3 regions of the Providencia xihuensis genome follow, and region 1 is predicted to be linked to each of the others. Evidence: predicted binding sites of a transcription regulator. Region 1 holds the regulator's gene; each other region holds the start of a gene.
The links. The regulator Fur, encoded in region 1, represses iron uptake genes when iron is present. The targets are predictions, from matches to a motif close to ATAATAATGAGAACNACTATCAA.
Positions count from the first base shown of each region.

Region 2: a site for Fur is predicted at 1,853-1,875, ahead of sodA (superoxide dismutase [Mn]). Genes of this name have one in related genera too.
Region 3: a site for Fur is predicted at 1,875-1,897, ahead of ACE2AL_RS13080 (TonB-dependent receptor domain-containing protein). Genes of this name have one in related genera too.

Region 1 covers NZ_CP169565.1:3,151,350-3,154,643, reverse strand. The annotation lists gene ACE2AL_RS14205 (OprD family outer membrane porin) at 1-50, shown strand, start outside; gene ACE2AL_RS14200 (polymer-forming cytoskeletal protein) at 257-790, opposite strand; gene fur (ferric iron uptake transcriptional regulator) at 1,465-1,914, opposite strand; gene fldA (flavodoxin FldA) at 2,181-2,708, opposite strand; gene ybfE (LexA regulated protein) at 2,863-3,156, opposite strand.
Region 2 covers NZ_CP169565.1:77,229-80,522, reverse strand. The annotation lists gene ACE2AL_RS00330 (ATP-binding cassette domain-containing protein) at 1-287, shown strand, start outside; gene yiiM (6-hydroxyaminopurine reductase) at 284-964, opposite strand; gene sodA (superoxide dismutase [Mn]) at 1,107-1,733, opposite strand; gene acs (acetate--CoA ligase) at 2,152-3,294, shown strand, end outside.
Region 3 covers NZ_CP169565.1:2,891,826-2,895,119, forward strand. The annotation lists gene ACE2AL_RS13080 (TonB-dependent receptor domain-containing protein) at 1-1,634, opposite strand, end outside; gene betA (choline dehydrogenase) at 2,012-3,294, opposite strand, start outside.

The DNA of each region.
Region 1 (3,294 bases):
ATGAAAAAGATATTAAATTTATGGTAATGATGCCATTTACGGTTTTTTAATGAGTTAAGTAAATAGCGGTTACCATTGTAATATCTATAATGGTAACCAACTAAAAATACACATAGCATATATATGCAATATCAAACTATTAAATAGAATAAGAAAATATACTTATATTTAAAGTTTGAAATTTAAAAATAAGGTGGGGATAGATCCACCTTATTTTTAATATGTAGTCATTATCCTAGTACAGAAAAACAAATGATTATAACGAAGCAATTCCTTTATCATCTTCATTATTAGTGATAGGCGTATCATGTTTTATTTTATCTTTTAATTTTGTGACTTTATCCATATGAGAAACACTATTTTTGACTTTAGCTTGTCCTGAAAGGATGCCGCCTTTTTTAATCGATAAACTGCTGTAGTGAATTGTTCCATGGACTTCGCCATTATTTTCGATACTAATGGACTCAGAGACGCACTCACCCTCAACTTGGCCATTAATAATCAATTCTTTACAAGTAATATTACCCGTCACTTGGCCGTTGAGCATAACTTTTACAGTATTATCTTTCCCTGTAATATTGCCAACCACCTTGCCGTAAATATGCACTTGCTCGTTAGATGTTATGTTGCCTTCAAACATAACATCCCTTGAGATAATTGTATTCGATTTTTCTTCACTAAGCGTTGGGGTTGATATCGTAACTTGTTCTTCTATCTTAGAAATAATATCAGGTTCACGAATTGTAGTTGTTTCTTCTAGAGCTTGTTTGTTTTGTCTTTTGGTGAACATTTTACTTACCTTTTTTTGATTGAAGTATAAGATCAAGAACAGAATTGATAATACAAATGAAAATAAGGTGATGGCAGTATGACGAAAAAACCATCCTATTAAAGTAAGAAACCAGAAGAAAAAACTAGTGTTAATAAAAAGATATGTTTTTTTCATCAGTTAATCTCTTACGAAGTACGAGAGTAATCCAAATAAGTCTAGCTAAAAATATATGAATTACATCATATAATTGTAATTTAACTTTTTTATTACACTAATCTTGCTTATTAAATTAAAAGCAAGCCAAAATTTGGTCGTAATATGTTGAACTTATTTTAGACATTAATTAGATAAATCATATGACAGTGATATAAAAAACAGATGCAATGTATGTTTTAAATGACGTTATGCATCACTATGATACCATTGTAAATATTTTAAAATAGAGAGATGAATTTATCCGACAAACAATATAAAGGATTTGAAGTGAATTGCAACTTATTATAGAACACTTCAATATTTCACCTTAATGACATATTTTAGTGATAAATATAAAGTGAATAAGATAAATTATGGGTATTCTAACTGGAAAAGGTTAATTTATCGGTGAATTGATGCAATAAAAAAGCCTGATAACGATAGCATCAGGCTTTTGAAGAATGGGTCACCATCAAGTTACGATGGCGATTAATTTATTACTCTTTTGCTTCGTGTGCGTCAGCGTTATCGCGGCAATCACCATCAGCACAGTGGCCATATAAGTATAAGCTGTGGTTAGACAGTTTAATACCATGGCGAGCAGCGATATTTTTTTGGCGGGTTTCAATCGACTCGTCAGTAAACTCAATCACTTTACCACAATCTAAACAAATTAGGTGGTCATGGTGATGTTGCTGAGTTAATTCGAATACAGATTTTCCACCCTCGAAATTATGGCGTGTAACGATACCTGCATCATCAAATTGGTTCAATACACGGTATACAGTCGCTAGCCCGATCTCTTCGCCCATGTCGATCAGCTTTTTATAGAGATCTTCCGCACTGACGTGGTGGCACTCAGGCTCCTGAAGTACTTCCAAAATCTTAAGTCTTGGAAGAGTGACTTTGAGTCCAGCATTTTTCAATGCTTTATTGTTGTCTGTCATGCGGGTTTGTCCTGTATCTTAAATCATAAATTTAACAATAATGAGACATTTTTAACATAAAACCAGTTGTCTTCTAAACTGATTTACAATTATAGGCATGGAAAATAAAAATAGAAACCATGCATTGTCTCATTATTTTGATAATCTCTTATAAGTCTATCCAATAAGGATATTTAATCGATTATTTTAGACTGAATGATGCTCTGAGGTGGTACATTTTGAGCGGAAAATGATTCAATCTATCAGCAACACATATTTTTAATCGACTAGCCGAGAATTTCAGCTAATGACATTTCTTCAGAGATTTGTTTGACCCATGCATCCACTCGTTCATCTGTTAATTCAGGTTGGCGATCTTCGTCAATCGCTAAGCCGATAAAGTGGTTGTCATCCGCCATACCTTTAGAAACTTCGAAGTGGTAACCTTCAGTAGGCCAGTGTCCAACAATCACCGCACCTCGTGGCTCGATGATATCGCGAATTGTGCCCATCGCATCACAAAAATATTCTGCGTAGTCTTCTTGATCTCCACAACCAAAGAGCGCGACAAGCTTACCGTCAAAATCAATTTCTTCTAATGTTGGGAAAAAGTCATCCCAATCACATTGTGCTTCGCCGTAATACCAAGTTGGAATACCAAGAAGTAGAATGTCAAAAGCCTCAATGTCTTCTTTGCTACACTTAGCAATATCATGAACTTCTGCTACATCTTTGCCTAATCTTTCTTGGATCATTTTGGCAATATTTTCTGTGTTACCTGTATCACTTCCGAAGAAAATACCGATGACTGCCATAAACTGATTAACCTCTTGTTTTTCTAAGAGAGAAAGAAGGAATTTCTCAACTTCTAGAACTCATTTAGAACGAAAATAAATAGAATTTTATGCCTTATTCTGGCGAAAAAACTTTTATAAGTCTGTCAAATTTGTGTGATTTACTAAGAGAGCGTTACTTGAGTATTGTCTCATCAACGTGCTGAAGTTGTGACATCAAGATTTCTTCTATTAATTCACTGCGGCTTATATTTTTTTCTTCAGCTAACTGATTGAGCACAGTAACAGCTTCTTCATTTAGTTTAAGTTCAACTCGACGCAACCCCTTCACTTTATCGCGTTTTAGTTGGTTGCGTTTGTTTATCCTTAGTTGTTCATCCCGTGATAGCGGGCTTGTCTTAGGTCGCCCAGGCCTTCGTTCCTCAGCGAACAAATCCAGAGTTGTACGATCAGTTTGTTCTTTTGCCATGTCTATAATTGCTAAAAGGGTGTGCCAATAATTCAGCGCGCCATGATACCCTAGCTCATCACGCAGTGCTATAGCTTGGAAGTAAGCGAGTGAGCCTGATAGGTTAAAAAAAGTACGCTTTTAGGAAAAAAGCACCAC
Region 2 (3,294 bases), 1.4 Mb from region 1:
GGCAAAAACAGCGCCTATGTATTGCACGGCTACTTCTTCGCCATCCAGACATCATTTTAATGGATGAACCAACAGCAAGCCTTGATAACATCAATACTGCGTCAGTGATTGAACTCATTACTCAGGCCACACAACAAACACGTATTGTCGTCACCCATCACCCTCACCTTGCGTGTTTAGCAGATAACATCGTGTATATGGAAGATGGAGAGATTATTGCTCAAGGCAGCCATACGGAACTTATGACTGGTACGCCTTGGTACCAGCAATTTATCGGTCACTCCTAACTCCGTTTACCAAATAAACGGTGGCTAAATTCTTCAATACGATGATTATCGAGGCGGTTTTGCATCGTTAGGCTCCAACTGGCAGATAACCCCGCTGCACTGAGGAGTCTATGATATAGCTGTTCATCATAAGGGGCGTGAAATGCAATCATTATCGCCTCTTGTACTGAAACCTCACTGTTGCGGCTCAATAGGGTTATTGGTGAATTAGCACTGACATTCCCCGTTTTAATTACGCGATATAACCACCCACAACGGCCGTTGTCTTGCATGATTTGAGCGAAGTTTTCCACACCAGTTAGGCCGTTGAGCTTATAGCAAGGAGAGCGGGGTTGAGTAACCTGAATTCGCGCATCTCCCCATGCATAGATATCGCCAATAAATACATTCTCTTCGGTCATTCCCATCGTGGATATATTTTCACCAAATGTTGATGCCATAAACAAATCGTCTTGTTCAGGATACGCATTTAGCCAAAATTCATAATGGTCACGAGGATAGTGGCAAAGCGCTCTATCAGGCCCGCCATGAAAACGTGTTTCTGCTTGCTCATCGCCCTCTAACCCAAGCTGTCCCAACGCCAATAACCCATCTACCGCATGTTTATGAATCGCACTTCGACCGCAAGATTGCGTTGCTTGGACTTTACCGATAAAGACTTGGGGTAAGAATGACATGGGCGGCGCTCTCCACATAAATTGGTGACGAAGCCCTTATCATAAAGAATGCCAATCGAGATAACAATCAAATGGACAGGAAATAAAAAAGGCGCAGCACCATCGATGCTACGCCCACTTGTGACTTAATTAAAAAGTCTAATTATTTAGCTTTTGCTGCAAAACGTGCCGCTGCTTCGTCCCAGTTAACCACTGACCAGAACGCTTTGATGTAATCAGGACGACGGTTTTGGAATTTCAGGTAATATGCATGTTCCCACACATCTAAACCAATGATTGGGTAGCCTGAAGCGCCAGAAATCGCTTCACCCATTAATGGGCTGTCTTGGTTAGCAGTTGATACAACGGCTAATTTACCATCATCTTTCAGAACCAGCCACGCCCAACCAGAACCAAAGCGAGTTGCTGCGGCTTTCTCAAATAGCTCTTTGAATGCATCAACGCTACCAAAATCACGCTCGATAGCCGCTTTCAGGTCGCCTTTTAATTCAGTGTTTAATTTCAAACCTTTCCAGAACATGCTGTGGTTTGAGTGGCCACCCGCATTGTTACGCACAAAAGTACGTTGATCAGCTGGAATTTGGTCTAATTTTTGAATGAGAACGTCAATATCAAGACCTGCTAATTCAGGTAATTTTTCTAACGCCGTGTTGGTGTTAGTCACATAGGTTTGATGGTGCTTAGTGTGGTGGATTTCCATGGTTTGCTTGTCAAAATGTGGTTCCAACGCATCATAAGCATAAGGTAAAGCTGGTAATGTATAACTCATTTTATTGTCTCCAGTGACGTAAATACCACTATGTTTCTCATTTTCACCACAAGGTTCATAGGGTATGGCACTTGCGTAGTTTCGCACCTTGTGAATTTCTTTCTATTATAGTTATTTTACTGTTAATGAAAATCATTATCAAACCCATGTTAAAATTGTGGTCTTTTGCATTCCCTATGAGAATTAGTTTATACAGTAACTAATACCAATATCTGCACGATTTATTTTTCTTTACATCCAACAATTTCAATATTTTTAGGTTAATATTTCAATATGGGATTTAGCATCAAATGATAATCCTGCAAATCTCATTACAATTAATACGTGATCTTCCGCGCAAAAGAAAAACAAATTTATATTTCGTGCTTTAGTTAACTATTTTTTGACATAGTATTAACATCTGCAAGGAGATAATAATATGACTCAAATAACTAAACATCCCGTTCCTGCTGAAATTGCAAAAAATGCCCTGATTACAGAACAACAGTATAACGATGAGTACCGACGTTCGATTCAAGACCCTGAAGGATTTTGGGGCGAAAAAGGAAAAATCGTTGATTGGATTAAACCATATACCCGTGTCAAAAATACCTCTTTTGACCCTGGTCATATTGATATCCGCTGGTTTGAAGATGGCACTTTAAATTTAAGTGCAAACTGCTTGGATCGCCACCTGGCTGAAAAAGGCGATCAAGTAGCGATTATTTGGGAAGGCGATGATCCTTCATCGTCAAAAAATGTCACTTACCGCGAACTGCATCATGATGTGAGCCAGTTTGCGAACGTCTTAAAGAAACAAGGCATCCGCAAAGGGGATGTCGTGGCGATTTACATGCCAATGGTCGTCGAAGCGGCGGTCGCCATGCTAGCGTGTGCACGTATTGGTGCTATCCATACAGTCATTTTTGCGGGCTTCTCTCCTGAGGCGGTCTCTGGTCGCGTTATTGACTGTAAAGCGAAGCTGATTATCACCGCAGATGAAGGCTTACGCGCAGGGCGTGCGATTCCATTGAAGAAAAATGTGGATGACGCACTAGCTAACCCGCAAGTCACTACTGTTGCGAATGTCATTGTCTACCAACGTACAGGCAATGTTCCAAGCTGGGTAGAAGGACGCGACTTATGGTGGCATGATGTCACTCAAGGCGTTAGCGCTGATTGCCCACCAGAGGAAATGAGCGCGGAAGATCCGTTGTTCATTCTGTATACCTCTGGCTCAACAGGCAAACCCAAAGGGGTTCTTCACACCACTGGCGGTTATCTGGTTTATGCCACACTCACATTTAAATATACCTTTGACTACCATCCAGGTGAAGTCTACTGGTGTACTGCGGATGTAGGCTGGGTAACGGGTCATAGCTACTTACTCTATGGGCCATTATCCAATGGCGCAAAAACCGTGATGTTTGAGGGTGTGCCAAATTACCCATCCGTTAATCGAATGAGTCAGGTCGTTGATAAGCACCAAGTCAATATTCTTTATACCGCACCAACCGCTATCCGTGCATTAATGGCGGAAGGCGACAAAGCGATTGAAGGTACCGACCGTAGTTCATTACGT
Region 3 (3,294 bases), 260 kb from region 1:
AAAATCAGGTTATTTTTTTCAAAATCAATTCCAACCTCAAATGATTTTGCATGCTCTGGTTTAAGTGGCACATCGGGTGTATAAGAATACGTTTGCCCAGAAACTGTGGTTTCAAATAGGCTTGGCTCACGGTAACTGTCTGAATACTTAGTATAGACATCCAACTCATCAGTCACATGAAAACGCACTTCACCTAAAAAATCATTTTTCGGGCCATAACTAATGCTTTTCCCTAACACATGGTCATCGACATCAAAAGAATGAATACGCCAACCTGCCAATGTACTAACCCACTCACCTTTATATTCCATATTGGTAAATGCCGACGTATTTTTTCCTTTTGCATTGCGTGTTACTGGCGTTAACTCCTCACCAGGGATCGTACCTTCTGGAGTCCATATCGGTTGGTATGTTTTGGTTAACGGCTTCGTTTTTTGTTCCATAAATTCCACGCCGTAAGTCACATTAATAGGGTAATTTGCAAACTCAGAAGTATTTTCTAAGTTAAAGCCCATGCGTTCATCGGTATAACGATGCTGATATTGGTTGCCATAATGTGCAGTAACATCATCGGTCGTGCCATTACGTTGCTTAAATTTACCTTTTGTCCACCACAAACCTAAATTCATATCCACCCACAATGAATCAGGTTTATAGGAATAATTCAATGATGCGGTATCGATATCTGCCGTTCCGAGTGACCACTGTGGCATTTTCCCGTCAGATTGATACCAATATGCAGCTAAAACTTCCCCTGCTTTTTGTTCATGACGGCGGTAATTTAATTCGATACTTGAATAAGGGTTAATATAGATATTGGTTTTTAACAGCGTTGATTGACTTTCATAACTGGTATTGACCACCTCTTGCCCAGGTTTTATGGGGGCATCTGTAGTTGAATATTTATGGTAGCCATTCTTCCCTGCCAAAAAGTTGCCTTGCTTTCTATCACTGTGAGCAATCAGTACATCGAATTTTTCATTTCGATACGCCATTCCCACTGTCACTGAACCATTATTAAAGTGAGAATTTTTAATCCCATTCGATAAGCGGTACTGTGATTCGTTTTTTTCATCTGATGCCACTGATGGACGGCGATTATTATTGTAAATATTCCCTTTAAATAAAAAACCGAATTGGTCACCTTGGGGGATAATACTATTCGCCGATAAGGTTTTTAATTTCACCGTTCCCCCGATAGCACCACCAGAGAATTTACTCATCGACGCCCCCTTTTCAATATTGATAGTATCGACCAAATCCATATCAATATAGGTTCTGTCCGTACTGCCTTGGTAGCCTCGCCATGTATTGGTAGATTGCAAGCTGCCATCAATAATAATCGGCACTCGCCCATTACCTTGCAAACCACGAATACCGATATCCAATGCACCCGCTTCATTTCGAGCATTATTAACCTGTAATGAACTTTCATTCGCAAATATATCGGAATTGGTTGTTCCTCGAACCGTTGAAACATCTTTGGTATCGATTTGTTTGCTATTCGACTTTATTTTACTGGCAGTGACCGTCAGTTTATCTTTCTGAGGTGTAGTTTGAGTTTCATCCGCAAATGCCGCACTTGATGAACAAATAACAAGTAAGCTAATTATTTTTTTATTTTGAAATATCATTTAAGTAATGCCTTCATTAATTAATGATTATTTTATTGAGACAATAAAACCCCGTACGGGCAGAGTTATATATCCCTACTGCCATACTGGAATTCATGAATTTTATTGTAGGTTTATATGTTACGCTTTAAATGAAGCCAACAGAAAAACCTTATTTATTGAATGGTTACGTGCCTATTCCCCCTATGAATGCAATAACCATTGAAATATACACCAATGATAATAATGATCAAGATAATAATGAATATCATTTGCATTATTATTATCATTATGTTGTTTATTAATAAAATCTTTATTCAAACGTAAAAAAAGCGACAATACTCAACGTATCGTCGCTTAAGGGAATTAAATGACCGCTAGTAGCTTAATATAATGCGTTATTTCTGAGGCTCCCTCCGAACAGGAGCGCCATCCGCTACATAATATTCTGCATCACTTGCTGCTAATGGAGAGCGATGACGAATTTTATCTGCAATTTTTTCGGCAATCATAATGGTCGTTGCATTCAAATTTCCCGTAATAATGAGCGGCATAATCGACGCATCGACTACTCGTAAGCCACTAAGCCCATGTACACGCCCTGAACCATCCACCACTGCCATATCATCATTGCCCATTTTACAGGTTCCGCAGGGATGAAATGCCGTTTCGGCTCGTTCCCGAACGAATGCGTCGAGTTCTTCATCCGTTTGAATGTGCTTACCAGGGCTAATTTCCTCTCCCCGATAAGGGTCAAGTGCTGGCTGCGCCATGATTTCTCGCGTGATACGTATTGCTGCGCGGAACTCTTCCCAATCCTGCTTTGATGACATGTAATTAAATAAAATGCTTGGGTGTTGACGTGGGTCTAATGAGGCTAAACGGACTCGGCCGCGACTTGGTGAGCGCATTGAACCCACATGAGCTTGAAAACCATGTAAATTTACCGCATTACTGCCGTTATAATTTATTGCTACAGGCAAAAAATGGAACTGAATATTCGGCCATGCAAATTTATCGCTGGTGCGTATAAAACCCCCAGCTTCGAATTGATTACTCGCACCAATCCCTGTGCCTTTAAATAACCACTGTGCACCAATCATCGGTTGGTTATACCATTTTAATGCGGGGTATAAAGAGACAGGCTGTTTGCATTCATATTGCAAATACATCTCAAGGTGATCTTGCAAGTTTTGCCCAACACCTTCTAATACATGCACTTTTTCAATATTAAATTCATCTAATACCTCTTCGGGGCCAACGCCTGAGCGCTGCAAAATTTGCGGGGAAGCTATTGCACCTGCACATAAAAGCACTTCCTTTTGCGCTTTTACCGTTATTGCCGTCGTGCTGTCACCTTGGTAATATTTGGCCCCTATCGCCTTTTTCCCTTCAAACTCAATGATATCTGTTGTTGCATGCGTCACGATTGTCAGGTTTTTTCGCCCTTTAGCTTGGTCTAAATAACCACGGCCTGTACTCGCACGTCGCCCTTGTGGTGTAACAGTGCGATCCATTGGGCCAAAACCTTCCTGTTGGTAACCATTTAAATCGTCAGTTCTTGGATAACCCGCTTGTACGCCAGCCTCCACCATCGCTTTAAACAGCACATTATTACCCGTTTTTGGTGTTGCGACACTCACAGGGCCATCTCCGCCGTGATAATCATTTGGCCCAATAT